DNA from 2 places in the Streptomyces sp. NPDC004111 genome. Region 1 is predicted to be linked to the other one. Evidence: riboswitches for the same ligand, from Rfam matches in the RefSeq annotation. Region 1 holds a riboswitch; the other holds the start of a gene.
The links. A riboswitch is a leader RNA that binds a small molecule or an ion and turns the genes downstream of it on or off. The one in region 1 is predicted to bind cobalamin.

Region 1 (7,584 bases):
CGGCCTCGCTGCCCAGCGGCAGCGAGTAGACCGCCCGCACGCCCAGGGCCACCGCCTCCTGCGCGAAGGCGGGCCAGCGGCGGGCGTCCTGCCCCTGGCTGAGGTCGGAGGCCAGCACCGGCGCCGCCAGGGCCACGGCCCGCTGGCAGGGGCCGTCGCCCAGCGAGTACTGGCTCTCCGCGAGCCGTCCGGCGACCTCGTCGCTCGACCACCAGGTGGTACGGGCCTGCTCCCCGCCGGACAGCGAGATGGAGGCACCGGACACGTCGAGCAGTTCGACGCAGGCCCGGCACAGGCGGGCCAGCGAACGCTGCGGATCGGTGTCCGTGACGGCTTCCGACAGCGCCTCCACGAGACGCCGGGCGACGAACTTCTCGTGGGAAGCACGCCGGTGGCCGGGGCGGCCGAAGTGCTCGGGGCGCCCGGGATTCGGGTGACCCGGGGAGGCGTTCTCGCCATTGGTGGGTGACACCGCGATCGCCCTTCCTCGCTCTCCGCCCGGTTGCGGAGATGATATCCGGGCGAGTACCGGAGGCGGAGTCCGTCGACCGGTCGTCGTCACGGTGTCGCCGCTCCGCATCACGGCTTCCCCGGCAACGCCTCGCCACACGTCCCCCACAAGAGCGTTCCCGTCACACAGCCGCCCCGGTCGTACGGGCTTTCCCCAGGTACGGGTCCCGCGGCCGTACAGATGTTCCGGCGCGCGACCGGTGCCGCGCACCCGGCCGGCCGGCCCGCTGCGGCGAACCCGCCACGGTGCGCGGGGCGGCCCGCTACCGTAGCGGAAGAGCGTCTGGAAGAGGCCGCGTCCCCACCCGCGTACTCGTGACGGAGTTCCCCCATGCAGCTACCTGCCACGCCCGTACCCCACACCCGAGTACCGGCTGGGCAAGCACCGGTGACACCCCCACCGGCCGCACCCGCACCACCGGTCCGTCTGCCGGTCCACCGCGACGACGGGCGGTTGGTGGTGCGGATCTACCAGGTCGTCGACCTCGCGACCGCACCGGCGGTCCAGGACGCCCTGCTCGGTCTGGTCCGCACGTGCGCCGACCCGTGCCTGGTACTCGACCTGCGCTGCCATCTGCTGACCTCCACCGGGGTCGACGTCCTCGACCGGACGAGAACGGCCGCGGCGGAACGCGGCCTCGGCTTCCGGCTGGTGACCCGCCACCGGCTCGCCCGCGACGTCCTGCGGGCCGCCGCGCCCGTCCGGCTGCTCGCCGCCGACGAGTCGTTCGCGCGGGAACTCGCGCAGGGCGAGGCAGCCACGGGCCCCCTGGAGGAACTGCACAGGACATTGCGTCCCCGGCCCGAGATCGACATGGCCCGGGGCATGCTCATGGCGCTGGCCTCCTGTTCGGCGGAGGAGGCGTGGCTGCTGCTCGCGCTGATCTCCCGCAACGCGCACACCCCGCTGCCCGACGTCGCGCACCACCTGGTGCGCAGCGCGAGCGGACCGCCCCTGCCCGCACCCATCCACGAGGCCCTGACCCGGCACACCGCTCTGCGCGGGCGGCCCGGGACCCGCCCGTAGAGTGCGGGCATGACGATCAAAAGCATGGCGGAGACGAGCGAACCGGCGGTGCAGGAGGCCATCGCGGCGGAACTGCGGCTGCTGGACCCGCGGGTGCGGGCGTCCGAGGTCCTGGTGTCCGAGCTGCTGGACCCGGAGTTCTTCGAGTTCGGGGCGTCGGGGCGGCGCTGGGACGCGACGACCGTCCTTGAGGCGACGAGTGCGGAGCCGGCGGGCGCGGAGCCCCCGATCGAGGTGCGGGAGATGGCCGGCTCGGTGCTGGCGCCCGGCGTCGTACACCTGACGTACCTCTCCGACGCGGACGGCCGCAGGGCGTGGCGCAGTTCGCTGTGGCGGCTCACCGGGACCGGCTGGCGCATGTACTTCCACCAGGCCACCCCGACGAGCTGACCGTGAGCACACCCGACCCGTCGGCGACCGTCCGCGTCTTCGTCGCCCTCGCCCCGCCGGACGACGCCAAGGACGAACTGGCCCGTGCGCTGGGCCCTGCCTACGAGGCGTACCCGCGGCTGCGGTGGAACCGCATCGAGGACTGGCACATCACCCTGGCCTTCCTCGGCGAGCTGCCCGTCGCCGCGGTCCCTGCGCTGCGCCGGCCGCTCGCGGACCTCGCGGCCACCCGCCGCCCCCTCGAACTGGGCCTGCGGGGCGGCGGGCACTTCGACGAACGGGTCCTGTGGAGCGGCGTCGAGGGCGATCTGACGGGGCTGCACCTGCTGGCCGCGGAGGTACGGGAACTGGTGGTGGAGTGCGGCGTCCCGTTCGAGGGCCGGCCGCTGCGCCCGCACCTGACGCTGGCCCGCGCCCGCCGGGCCGACACCGCCCCCGTGGTGGCCACGGCCGCCTCGCTCGCGGAGTTCACCGGCCGCCGCTGGCCCACCGCACGGCTGCACCTGGTCGGCAGCAACATCGGGCGCGGCCCGGGGCCGATCCACTACCGGGACATCGAGTCCTGGGCGTTCGAACCGGCGAAGGGACCGCCCGCCGTGGGCTCGGGTTTCCGGTGACCCGGGTTTCCGGTGATCCGGGGTTCCGATCATTCGGGTTCCGATGATCGGCGCGCCCTCATAGGGTGTGCCGATGACGACGATCAAGAAGTTCCAGGTCACCTTCGACTGCGCGGAACCCGAGCGGCTCGCCCGCTTCTGGTGCGAGGTGCTGGGGTACGTCGTACCGCCGGCGCCGGACGGGTTCGCCGACTGGGACGCGTACCGGGCCGCGCAGCAGCCCGCGGACCGGGACGCGTGGTTCGCCTGTGTGGACCCCTCCGGCGAGGGCCCGCGGCTGTACTTCCAGCGCGTCCCCGAGGGGAAGGCCGCCAAGAACCGGGTGCACCTCGACGTACGGGTCGGCACCGGACTGGTGGGCGAGGAGCGCCTCGCCGCGCTGGAGGCCGAGTGCGCCCGGCTGGTCCCGCTCGGCGCGACGCACGTGCAGACGCTGTACGACGGCACCGACTCGTGCATCCCGATGCTGGACATCGAGGGCAACGAGTTCTGCGTCGACTGAGCGCCGCGGCCGTGCGGTGAACCGGGGCGGGGGCCGGGGCCCGCGCGGCGTCACACGGGGACACGCGGGGTCACGCCCGCACGGCGTCACACGGCGACACGCGGGGTCACGCCTGCTGGGCCGCCGCGAAGGTCAGCTTGTCGGGGCTGACCACGGTCCGCACCCCACGGATCAGCCCGTCCCTGAACTCCGGCACCACGACGGCGAACAGCACCGGCGCCGCACCACCGGGAGTGCCGGCAGCAGCGGGCTCGCGGGGATCACCGGCATCGGCGCCCGTGTGCACGAGCACCGCCGTCTCCCCGTTCACCTCGTCGAACTCGAACCGGAACCGCGAGGCGTCGAGCTGCTCCGCCATGCCGAGCAGATAGCGGACCACCTTGTCCCGGCCGAGGATCGGCCTGCGGGCCGCGGTCACCTTGCCGCCGCCGTCGGCCCAGGCGATCACGTCGTCGGCGAGGAGCGCCTCAAGCCCGGCCATGTCCCCCTCGACCGTGGCCGCGAAGAACCGCTCGACCAGCTTCTTCCGCTGCTGCTCGTCGACCTCGAAGTGCCTTCGGGGGTGGCCGAGTTGGGTCTGTGCCCGGCGCAGCAGCTGCCGGGAGTGGGCCTCCTCGACACCGACCGCCTCGGCGATCTCCCGGTGGCTGTGCCCGAACGCCTCGCGCAGGACGAACACCGCGCGCTCGGCCGGAGTGAGCCGCTCCATCAGGGTGAGCAGGGCGAACGTCACCGACTCGCGCTGCTCGGCGGTCTCCAGCGGGCCGAGCCGGTCGGCACCGCCGTGGCCGGCCGCCGCGCCGGTGAGCACGGGCTCGGGGAGCCAGGGCCCGACGTACCGTTCGCGCCGGGCGCGGGCGGAGGTGAGGTGGTTGATGCAGAGGTTGGTCATGACCTTGGTCAGCCAGGCGGCCGGCGTACGGACGGCGGAGGCGTCGGCCGCGCTCCAGCGCAGATAGGTGTCCTGCACGATGTCCTCGGCCTCGCTCGCGGACCCCAGCATCCGGTACGCGAGCGAGAAGAGCCGTGACCGGTGCGCCTCGAACTCCGCGACAGCTTCAGCTTCCTTCGTGGTCATACCCCGCAGCATGCCAGGCCGGGCCGCTCAGCGGGACGAGCGGGGCGGCTGCGCGAGTCCGCCGACGAACTCCGCCCCGGCGAACAGCAGCGGGGTCGGGGCCACGCCGGTGATGCGCTGTGCGAGGGCGAAGGCCGCTTCGGTGTGCCCGCGACGGGGGCGGTCCTCGGCGTCGCTGAGGTCGAAGCCGGACTCCCGCATGGCGGTGAGGAGTTCGTCGGGGTGGCTGCCGTCGCGCTGGTGGGGGAAGAGCGGCTCGAAGTGGAGGCGGGTGGTGCCGTCCCGGTACCACTTGAAGTGGTCCACCGCGTTGATGTTGCGGAAGTGCGAGACCACCGTGCGTCCGCGCGACAGCGGGAGCGCGACCTCGTCGGTGATGCCCAGGAAGCCGTTGTACTCGACCATCAGCGACCAGTCGCCGACCGGGGCCGCCGCCACGAGCAGCCGCTCGCCGTCCTCCATGTCCCATACGTCGTAGGAGGGTTCGCACAGATCCTCCACGCCCGTCGTCCGCTCCCCGGGCTCCGCGCCGAGCGCCCGGAGCAGCTCTTCGGGGGTGATCGCCTCGACCAGCGTGACGCAGTACGCCTCCAGCAGGGACGCGTACTGCTCCCTGATCCAGGCGAAGTCGGCGGCGGTCGTGGTGGGAACGGTGCTGTCGGTCATGCCCCCAGCATCGCAGCCACCACCGACAACGCCGTGCGCGGCCCCGCCGTCCCACCGGGCGAAGCCGTTCCGGCGCCCGCAGCCGCCGGAGGGCCCCCGCGCCGTACCGGTTAAGCTGCAAGCGCCCCACGGGGGAAGTCCGGTCGAAGTCCGGCGCTGACCCGCAACGGTAAGGCGGAGCCCAGGTGGCTCCGTAAGCCCGATCACCCGTGGCGGTGAAGGCTCCTGTCAATTCGCCGTGGACTGCGATGAGGTGCTGTTCCGGCGCCCGGCGTCCGGGCCGCCCCTTGGGTTGCGTACGTGCACGGCCCGAGGCGAAAGCGATCCCCGCCTGTGGCCACGTCGTCCCCGATACGCACGACCGGAGCCGATTCCGGTTCCGGACCCGACCCCGGGTCGGCCGGACCGCCCGCGCACTCCCGGCGGGTGCCGCTGCCGCTGCTGCTCGGAGGGCTGGGCGGCGCGCTGCTGGTCTCCCTCGTCTGCGGGGCCGGGATCGGGGCCTCCGGGCTCTCCTGGGACGAGGTGCTGCGCTATCTGTGGGCAGGGCTGAGCGGTGGCCGCATCGCGCCGGAGGAGGTGCCCGCGTACACGATCGTCTGGGAGCTGCGCTTCCCGCGCGCCGTGCTGGCGGCCGTGGTCGGGGCGGGGCTGTCCGCCATCGGGGTCGCGGTGCAGGCGATGGTGCGCAACGCGCTGGCCGATCCGTTCGTGCTGGGCATCTCCTCGGGCGCCGCCGTCGGCGCCAACGCGGTACTGATCTTCGGGGCGTTCGGGGCGCTCGGGGTGTGGGCGCTGTCGGGCGCCGCGTTCGTGTCGGCGCTGCTGGCGATGGTGCTGGTGTACGCGGTCGCGCGGACGCCGCGCGGGCTGACACCGCTCCGGCTGGTGCTGACCGGGACGGCGATGTACTACGGGTTCTCGGCCGTCACCACCTTCATGGTGTTCGCCGCCGAGCGGGGCGAGGCGGCCCGTTCCGCGATGATGTGGCTGCTCGGCAGTCTCGGCGGGGCCAACTGGGCCTCCGTACCGGTCGCGGCGGGCGCCGTGCTCGGCGGGCTCGTCCACCTCGGCTGGTCGGCGCGCAGGCTCAACGCGCTGGCCATGGGCGACGAGACGGCGGCGGCGCTGGGCGTGGACCCGGAGCGGCTGCGCAAGGAGCTGTTCCTGGTGTCGGCGGCCGTGACGGGCGCGGTGGTCGCGGTCAGCGGGGCGATCGGGTTCGTCGGGCTGATGGTCCCGCACGCGGTACGGATGCTGGTCGGCGCGGACCACCGCAAGCTGCTGGCCGTCGCGCCGCTCGCCGGCGCCGTGCTGCTGATCTGGGTGGACGTGCTCTCGCGGGTGGTGCTCGCCCCCGTCGAACTGCCTTTGGGCGTGCTCACGGCGGCCGTCGGCGTGCCGTGCTTCGTGCTGCTGATGCGGCGCCGTTCCTACACCTTCGGGGGTGCCTGATGAGGGTCGACGTCGAGGACCTGTCGGTCGAGATCGGCGGGGCGAGGCTGGTGGCGGACATCACGCTGCGGGCGGCCGACGGACAGGTCGTCGGGCTGGTCGGACCCAACGGCAGTGGCAAGTCCACCCTGTTGCGGTGCGTGTACCGGGCGCTGCGCCCCTCGGCCGGCACAGTCCGGCTCGACGGCGACGACCTGTCGGGGCTGAGCGCGCGGGAGGGCGCCAGGCGGCTGGCCGCGCTGCCGCAGGAGGCGGTCACCGAGTTCGACTTCACGGTGGCCGAGGTGGTGGCGATGGGACGGCTGCCGCACCAGCGGTCGGTGGCCAGGGCCACCGCGGAGGACCGGCGGGTGTGTGCGGAGGCGCTGGAACGGGTGGGGGCGGACCGGCTCGCGGACCGCGGCTTCCTGACCCTCTCCGGCGGCGAGAAGCAGCGGGTGCTGATCGCCCGCGCGCTCGCCCAGCAGCCGAAGGTGCTCGTCCTGGACGAGCCGACCAACCACCTCGACATCGCCCAGCAGCTGGAGGTCCTGGCGCTGGTCGGGGACAGCGGGACAACCGTGCTCACCGCCCTGCACGACCTCAACCTCGCTGCCCTGCACTGCGATCTGCTGTACGTCGTCGCGGGCGGCCGGATCGTCGCCGACGGGCCGCCGCACGAGGTGCTGACGCAGGAGCTGCTGGCGGACGTCTTCGGCGTACGGGCGCACCGGGTGCGGCATCCGGAGACGGGCGCGGTGCAGCTGCTCTTCGACCGGCTGACGACGAGGGCGGTGGTGGACCGGCCGACCAAATGCCCGGCCTCCGGTTCCGCGGCGCCGGCGCCCTCCGCCTCCGTGACGACTCCACTCCCGTGACGACGGCGCTCCCGTGACGACAGCGCTCCCTTGGCGCCCGCGTCCCGCACGTCCCTCCTTACGTCCCTCCGTCCGTCCTGCCCGCTGTCACTCCGTCCCCCACGCCCACTCCTGAAGGAGCCGTCGCACGTCATGCGTCACCACCGTCCCCTGAACCCCGTACGCCCCGCCGCTCTCGCGGTCGCTCTCACCACCTCCCTCCTCCTCACCGGCTGCGGTGCGGACGTCGCCCCCAGGGCCGCCGACAAGGCCGCGGCCGGCAGCCACTACCCCGTGACCGTCGACAACTGCGGGCAGCGAAAGCAGTTCGACAAGGCCCCGCAGCGCGTGGTGACCAATGACGTGGGCATCACCGAGATCATGTTCGCGCTGGGGCTGGCCGACCGGATGGCGGGCTTCGTGATGCCGGAGGACAAGGGGGACCTCAGCTCCGTTCCCTGGAAGGACGGCTACCAGAAGGCCAAGTGGCTCTCGAAGAAGAC
Region 2 (7,584 bases), on a different contig from region 1:
CGGGAAGTGCCGCATGCGTGGATCTTCGAAGTACCAGGAGGTTCACAATGCGCTCAACGCAGCTCACTCTCTGCGCAGGTGCGGTACTCGCAGCGGTACTCATCCCCGCTTCCCCCGCCCTCGCCGCCGCCACGGAGAACGAAGAGACCCACGGCAGCGTCACCGTCACCCCGTCCACCATCGCCGCGGGCGGGGAGGTGGACCTGCGCATCAGCGTGTGCGGCGGCAGAACGGCCATCGGCACGTCCGAGGCGTTCGCCGAACCCGCGAAGTTCCACCCCGCCGCCGACGGCGGCCTCTTCGCCGAGGCCCGGATCCGCTCCGACGCCTCCGGCCGCGACTACGGCATCCACGTCAAGTGCGAGGACGGCCCCGGCACCGCCAGCGGCAACGTCACCGTCGTCCACCACCGGGTCCACCCGACCGCTCCCGTCCGCGCGGGCGGCGGCGGTACGGCCCTGGCCGCCGAGTCGGACGGCCCCGGCACCCCGCACACCCTGATCGGCCTCGGCCTCGCGGGTGTCGCCGCCGTCGCCATCGCGGGACGGTCGGTACGCCGCCGCCGCAGCGGCGCCGCCCCCACCGACTGAGGAACCCGCGGCAGCACATCCAGTACATCCAGCACACCCAGCACATCCAGTAAATCCAGCAGGACGGCAGGGAGAGGAGAGGACCGGACATGAGCGATGACCACGCGTCCGGCAAGGGCCGGATGCTCACCGGTGTCGCCTGGGCGGTACTGCTCCTCGGACTGTGGCTGTGGGGCCGCGACCTCACCGACGGGCCGGGCGGCATATCCGCCCCGACCACCGGTGACGTGGCCGCGGTGGGACGCCCACTGCTGCAGGTCGAACTTCCCGAGGCGCACGACCCGGTGACCGGGGCGAAGCCGCACCGGCTGGACATCCCCTCGCTGGGCATCGCCGCCCCCGTCGCCCCGCGCGGTCTCGACGCCTCGGGCGCCGTGGACCCGCCGCCGTACGAACAGCCCACCACGGTCGGCTGGTTCGGGGACGGCACCCGGCCGGGCGCACGCGGTGTCGCCCTCCTCGTCGGGCACGTCGACACCCAGAGCAAGCCCGCCGTCTTCTACGGACTGAGCTCCGCCCGCCCCGGCGAGCGGATCAAGGTCACCGGGGCGGACGGTTCCGTCACCGAGTTCACCGTCGACGACGTCCAGGTCTTCAGCCGGGACAAGTTCGACGCGAAGAAGGTGTACGGCGCGCACCAGGACGGCCGCGCCGAACTGCGGCTGATCACCTGCGGCGGCACGTACGACCACAAGGCCCGTTCCTACACCGCCAACGTGGTCGTCTCCGCCTACTTGACCGGCGCCACCGAGGCCCCGGCCGCCAGGTCCTGAGCCCGCGCCGGTGCGCCGGCCCGTGCCGCGGCCCGCAGCCCGAGGCCCCCGAACACCGCCGCGAAGACCACCCACAGCAGCAGCTGCGAGCCCAGCGACAGGACGCGGAAGTCCCACAGCAGGGCGGCCGGCACCGGGACCTCGTCCGGGTTGTCCGGCAGCAGGAACAGCACCGCGAGGGTGGCGGCCCCGGTCAGGAAGACCGCACCGTGCCGCAGCGGCTCGGCCCGGCCCGCGAGACGTACGTACACCTGCCAGGCCAGCAGCATGCCGAGGATGCCGATCACGACGGCGGCCAGCCACAACTGCTGCCGCTCCCCGACGGTGTTCGCGTCGCCGACCCCGGGCGGGGCGGCCGGGTAGCGCAGTCCGGGCAGCAGGGCCACCGCGACGAACGCGGCGGCGCAGAAGGCCAGCGCCCGCGGCCAGGCCCGGACCAGGAACCCGGTGCGGCGGTGCACCAGCGCGTAGGCGACCGCGAACAGCGCGCCCATGGCGAGGCCCGCGACGATCGCCGTGACGACCAGACCGAAGTGCTGCTGGCCGCGCGAGAACAGCTCCTCGTGGTGGTCGGCGACGGCGCCCGCCGCCGCGTGCGCGTGCTCGGCCGCCTCCGCCTTCGCCGAGCGCGCCTCTTCGAGGACGATCGCGCGGTCCATCACCGGTTCGGCCAGCAGCAGTGAGAACAGGCCCGTGACCAGGCCTGCGGCCCCGCCCGCCGCGAGGGAGCGGCCGAGCAGGGTGAGAGTGGGGTTGCTCATGGTGCGTCCGGCCCCGATCAGTGGCAGGGGGCACCGAAGAGGTGCCGGCCGTCGTGCGAGAACTCGTGCAGGTAGCTGCCGGTGGCGGAGATGATGTGGCCGTTGTCCATGAACACGGCGTACAGCGCGATCAGCGCGACGATCACCGCGGCGACGAGGATCAGCAGATCCCGGGTGCGGGTGGTCGCGGACGCGAGATCGCCGCTCTGGGCGGACTGCTGGGCAGACGCAGACATTAGGGTGGTGCCTCCTTCTGGGGTTTCCACGCCCCATGAGCAGGAGGACGACGGGTCAGTTCCTGACTTCCACACCGTGGCAGGTGTGGTCACAGTGGCGGGACCGCCCCGGAATCGCACCGGAGTTCCTGTTCACCGTCGCCTCGAAGTGTGGAGTTGTCCTCCGGAGAGTCCCAGCCTGGCAGTGCACTGTCAATGGCGCCCCGGGAACGCCCGCCGGGGACGGCACGGGAAGGGGCGGCGGCACGGGAGGGGGGACGGCACGGGAAGGGCAGGAGGGGCGGCGCGGGGCACCGGGAACGTTTGCGACAGCACCTGGCCCGGTCGGCTGCTCGCTCCCCCCGGAGCCGCCGACCGGGCTGGTCCTCGACCGCACGCGCACGGACTGCGGGAGAAGCCCGGCGTCTGTGCGGGAGGTTCTGGAAAGTCCAACTCGGCTCTACGGGCCGGGGGCTGGGGCCTCAGGAATACTCTAGAGCGGGCAAGCCCCGTACTCCATAGGGTAATTGACGCAAAGTCACTGCAAAGTCGCTCCGAGTGTCCCGTACGGCCTCACCGGGCCCTCTGCTCTCCGCTCCGGCCCCCGCCCGGCTTCCCGGCGGGCACCGACGCCACGTCCAGGCTGCCCCGTACGAGATCCATCGCCACTTCGGACACCGGCCGCCCGGCGCGCTCCGCGTGGCTCCGCAGCGCGTCGAACGCCTCGTCCACCGAGAGCCCCCACTGTTCCGCCAGCATGCCCTTGGCCTGGTCCAGCCGGACCCGGCCGGTGAGCGCGGACTGGACCTGACCGGCCAGCAGCTCGTCGTGCCGGACGGTGCGCTGCTGGAGGACGCCCAGGGTCGCGGTGTCCGCCAGCGCCTGCGCGAGCTGCAGCTCCTGCGGCGCCGTACCGGCCCCGTCCGGACCGGCGAAGAGGTTCAGCGCGCCGATGACCGTCTCGCGCAGCCGCAGCGGCACCGCGTACGTCGACCCGAAGCCGTACGCCGCCGCGCGCGGCGCGAACACCGGCCAGCGCTCCCGCGCCGCCGCGGACGACAGCGCGAGCGGCGCGACCGGCCGCCGGCCCCGGAAGCAGTCCAGGCAGGGGCCCTCCTCCTGCTGGATCTCCAGCAGGCCGAACAGCCGGGCGCGCTCGTCGGAGGACGCCACCGCGCGCAGCTGCCCGCGCTGGTCGGTCAGCATCAGTCCGGCCGCCGACACGTCGAGCAGCTCGACGCAGCGGGCCGCCGACCAGTGGAGGAAGTCGATCACGTCGAAGTCGTCGACCAGGGTGTCGGTGGCCTCGACGAAGGCCGTCGCGATCTTCTGTTCTCGGCCATAGCTGTCCATGCGTTGTCACCCACATCTGTCGTGCTGCCGGGTGGCCCGCGCCGGGCGCTGCCACAGGATCATCGTGCCTGCTCCGTACCGTCGCCGTCCTGGAGGGCGCCGTCCTGGGTGAAGAGCAGCCGACGGGCCACCACGTCCGCCGCCACCTCCAGGATGGGCCGTTCGGCGGCGTACGCGTACGCCCGCAGCCGGGCCAGTGCCACCGCCGGAGACACCGCGAGCCGTACCGCGATCATGCCGGTGGCCTGGTGCACCTCGGCACGGTAGAGCGCCGCGTCCTGCGCCAGCCAGCCGCCGGCCTCCGGCGGCGGACCGGTGCCCTCCCCGGCCGGCGCGCCGGGCGCACTGTCGAGCAGGGTGAGCGTCAGCGCGTCGGCGAGGACCAGCACGTCGGTGAGGGAGTCGTCCGCGAGCGGGCCGGGGGCGTCGCGGTGACAGGTCAGCGACCCCACCAGGATCGCCCCGATCTGCAGCGGCACGGCGAACACGGCCCGCAGCCCGAGCTTCTGCGCGGCGGGCAGGAAACCCGGCCACCGCCCCCCGGGAACCCGCTCCAGGTCGCCGTCCAGCACCAGCCGGCCGGTGCGCACCGCGTCGGGCCCCGGCCCCTCGCCGAGGGTGAACTGCAGGTCTTCGAGGGCCGCCGCCCGCGGCCCGGAGAGCCACACCGGCTCACCCTGGAGGTCCTCCACGACGAGGGTGACGGCGAGCCCGTCCACCCCCAGCGCCAGGGCGCAACGGCGGGCGAAGGACTCGTCGAGCACGGCGGTGCGGTGCAGCGCCAGCTCGTCGAGCAGGGCGGTCATACGGGCGGTGGCCACGCCCTCCTCCTGAAGGTTCCCGACGAGTTCCCGAGCGGTCCCCGGGCGGACAACTGTGAAGAGTCCTGAAGAGTCCTGCGAAGTGCCTCGCGGCGGGCAGCCAGGAGTGCTTCATCGTAGCCGTGTGCCCCCAAAGAGGCAGGTTGAACGCGGTGCAACAGCTCAGCGACGAAGCGGGCGCGGCTGCTGAGGGTGACCGCTGGTGTGTCAGGATGGATTCGACCGGTTGTGTCCGGGCAGGGGCGCCTGGGGGGTTGCCTCGGAATCAAGTCAGCTTCGAGACGGTCAGTCTTCACAAGGCGCCCAAGGGGGAGTCGATGTACGGCAGTTACAGCGGACGTGTGCGAGCACTGGGAGCGGTCGCGGTGGGGGCCGCCCTGCTGCTCACCGGCTGCTCCTCGGACGGTGGGGACGGCGGCTCGGGCGGGGGCTCGGGGAGCAACGCGCCGGTGTCCCAGCAGCCCAAGGGCAACGACCCCTTCTGGGTCAATCCGGACTCCAAGGCGGCCAAGGCGCTGGCCGAGGAGAGCGACAGCGGCAAGAAGGACCTGATCCGGAAGATCGCCCAGCAGCCGGCCGGCGAGTGGCTGATCCCGGAGAACGCCAAGGAGCAGGCCAAGGGCTTCACCGAGGCCGCCGCCAAGGCGGACCGCGAGGCGATCCTGGTCGTCTACAACATCCCGCACCGCGACTGCGGCCAGTTCTCCGGCGGCGGCGCCGCCGACGGCAACGCCTACCGGGAGTTCATCAAGCAGGTCGCCGAGGGCATCGGCGACCGCCCGGCGACCGTCGTCCTGGAGCCGGACGCGGTGCTGCACCTGGTCGACCAGTGCACCCCGGAGAAGTTCCACGAGGAGCGCTACGACCTCCTCAAGGGCGCCATCAAGACGCTGAAGCAGCAGCCGAAGACCAAGGTCTACCTGGACGCGGGCAACGCGGGCTGGGGCAAGCCGGACCAGATCTTCGAGCCGCTGAAGTGGTCGGGCATCGACGCGGCCGACGGCTTCTCGGTGAACGTGTCGAACTTCTACTCCACCGAGGAGAGCAAGAAGTACGGCAAGGAGCTGTCGGCGAAGGTCGGCAACAAGCCCTTCGTCATCGACACCAGCCGCAACGGCAACGGCCCGGTCCAGGAGAAGAGCCTCAAGGACCCGTGGTGCAACCCGCCGGGCCGGGCACTGGGCGAGGCGCCCACCACCGAGACCGGTGACCCGCAGGTGCACGCCTTCCTGTGGGTCAAGCGCCCCGGTGAGTCGGACGGCGAGTGCAAGGGCGGCCCGCAGGCCGGCCGCTGGTTCGCGGACTACGCGCTGGGCCTGGCGAAGAACGCCAAGTAGCGCACGCACCCGGCGGGGGAGGACAGCCCCCGCCGGGCAGCACGGCCCTGTGGAGCGGTACGGCAGGACAGCAGCACATACGAGTAAGGGGCGCCCTCCGGGAGGGCGCCCCTTACTCGTATGTGCGTCACGGTGCGCTGCCGTGCGCCCCGCGCGGTCCTACGGGACCTCGACCCAGACCGCCTCGGAAGGCGTGCCCTGGTCGTCCGTCACGAACAGCATGTAGTACCCGGAGGGCACCAGCGAGCGGTTCTCCGGGACGGTGACGGTGATGCCGTCGGCCGTCTTCTTCAGGTCCAGCGCGATGCTGCGCTGGTCCATGTCGGTCATGTGCGTCACCGCGCTCGGCCGCATCAGCCGTGCCGACTTGATGGACGACGCGTGCTGCGAGGTGAAGGTGCCCGAGGCGCCCCGGGCGATCTTCTTCGGGCCGTCGTTCAGCTTGGGCCGCGAGTCGCGGTACAGGTACGGCGGCGTGTAGATCTCGATGCGCTGCTCGAAGACGCCGGGCCGGGTGTTGGCCTTGTCCGCGTACAGCGAGTCGGAGCCCGCCACCATCACGCGGCCGTCGGGCAGCAGCACCGAGCTGGAGTGGTAGTTGCGCCCCACTGCCGGGTCGGCGAGCCGCTTGAGCTTGTTGGTCTTCGGGTCGAAGGAACGCGCCTCCTTGATGTTGGAGTCGCTGCGCCCGCGGTAGTCCTCGGAGCCGCCGGTGATCAGGACGGTGTCGTCCGGCATCAGCGAGGCGCTGGGGTAGCGGGTGCCCTTGTCGAGCGAGGGGCCGTCCTTGAAGGTCGGGTTCGCGTCGTCGGCGTCGACCAGACGGGTCTTCTCCGAGGACTTCTCCGACTCGCCGACGCCACCGCCGCCGATGACCATGAACCGCTGGTCCTGTGCCGGCGGCAGCATGACCGAGGCCGAGGTCTCCAGCTGGTCCGGGTCGCTCATGCCCGGGATCTTCTTGAAGCTGTTGTTCGACAGGTCCCAGATGCCGGGCTCACGGCCGACGTCCGCCGGGCCGTAGCCCGCGTTGGAGCCGGTGTAGATGAGCTTGCCGCTGTTGAGCGTGAACAGCGACGGGTACGTCGGCAGCCGCCGCTCGAAGCCCGTGTACTTCCAGGTCTTCGTCTTCGGGTCGTAGATCTCGTCCTTGCCCGGGACGATCTGGCCGATGTCGTCGAGGCCGGAGGTCGCCAGGACCTTGCCGTCCTTCAGGGTCGTCAGCGACGGGTACCAGCGCGCCTCGTTCATCGGGTCGACGGTGATGTACTTCTCCGCCACCGGGTCGAACTCGTACGCCTCGCGGATGCCCTGGAAGTCCTTCTTGTCCAGGGCGAGCTTCTCGGCGACGCCGTACGTGTTCTGGGCGTCCTTGCCGGTCAGCGAGGGGATGGCGTAGTTGTCCTGGGCGCCGGACTCGTACTGCTTGCCGGACTGCTTGGCCTCGACGTAGATGCGGCCGAGCCCCGGGTTGTTGCGCAGGAACTTCCCCGTGGCCTTGTCGAAGACCTTGGTGGCCTTCTCGACCAGGACCGGGTCCTTGGAGACGTACGTCTTGCCGTTCTTCTTGCCCTTGAAGACCGTGCCCGCGGGGAGCGTTATCGGCTTGTCGGGATTCTCGTTGTGCACCACCATCAGGCCGCCGGCCTTGGTGACGTCACCTTCGAGCTTCTCGTACCGCTTGGTGCCGCCCGCGACGAGGAGCTTGCCGTCGCCGAGCTGCGTGTGACCCGA

Region 2: linked by a shared signal. The riboswitch ahead of ACFYVL_RS22305 (CbtB-domain containing protein) and the one ahead of ACFYVL_RS03835 (FecCD family ABC transporter permease) in region 1 are both predicted to bind cobalamin.

Annotation. Positions count from the first base shown of each region.
Region 1 is NZ_JBIAMU010000001.1:858,885-866,468, reverse strand. Features, by position in the region: gene ACFYVL_RS03870 (ANTAR domain-containing protein) at 1-472, opposite strand, end outside; gene ACFYVL_RS03865 (ANTAR domain-containing protein) at 899-1,537, shown strand; gene ACFYVL_RS03860 (DUF4440 domain-containing protein) at 1,547-1,927, shown strand; gene thpR (RNA 2',3'-cyclic phosphodiesterase) at 1,930-2,544, shown strand; gene ACFYVL_RS03850 (VOC family protein) at 2,618-3,046, shown strand; gene sigJ (RNA polymerase sigma factor SigJ) at 3,153-4,124, opposite strand; gene ACFYVL_RS03840 (DUF6461 domain-containing protein) at 4,152-4,790, opposite strand; cobalamin riboswitch at 4,875-5,020, shown strand; gene ACFYVL_RS03835 (FecCD family ABC transporter permease) at 5,217-6,245, shown strand; gene ACFYVL_RS03830 (ABC transporter ATP-binding protein) at 6,245-7,102, shown strand; gene ACFYVL_RS03825 (ABC transporter substrate-binding protein) at 7,235-7,584, shown strand, end outside.
Region 2 is NZ_JBIAMU010000011.1:148,802-156,385, reverse strand. Features, by position in the region: gene ACFYVL_RS22320 (hypothetical protein) at 48-590, shown strand; gene ACFYVL_RS22315 (class F sortase) at 680-1,363, shown strand; gene ACFYVL_RS22310 (CbtA family protein) at 1,321-2,124, opposite strand; gene ACFYVL_RS22305 (CbtB-domain containing protein) at 2,142-2,360, opposite strand; cobalamin riboswitch at 2,392-2,536, opposite strand; gene ACFYVL_RS22300 (GAF and ANTAR domain-containing protein) at 2,913-3,692, opposite strand; gene ACFYVL_RS22295 (ANTAR domain-containing protein) at 3,752-4,513, opposite strand; gene ACFYVL_RS22290 (glycoside hydrolase family 6 protein) at 4,831-5,850, shown strand; gene ACFYVL_RS22285 (galactose oxidase-like domain-containing protein) at 6,010-7,584, opposite strand, start outside.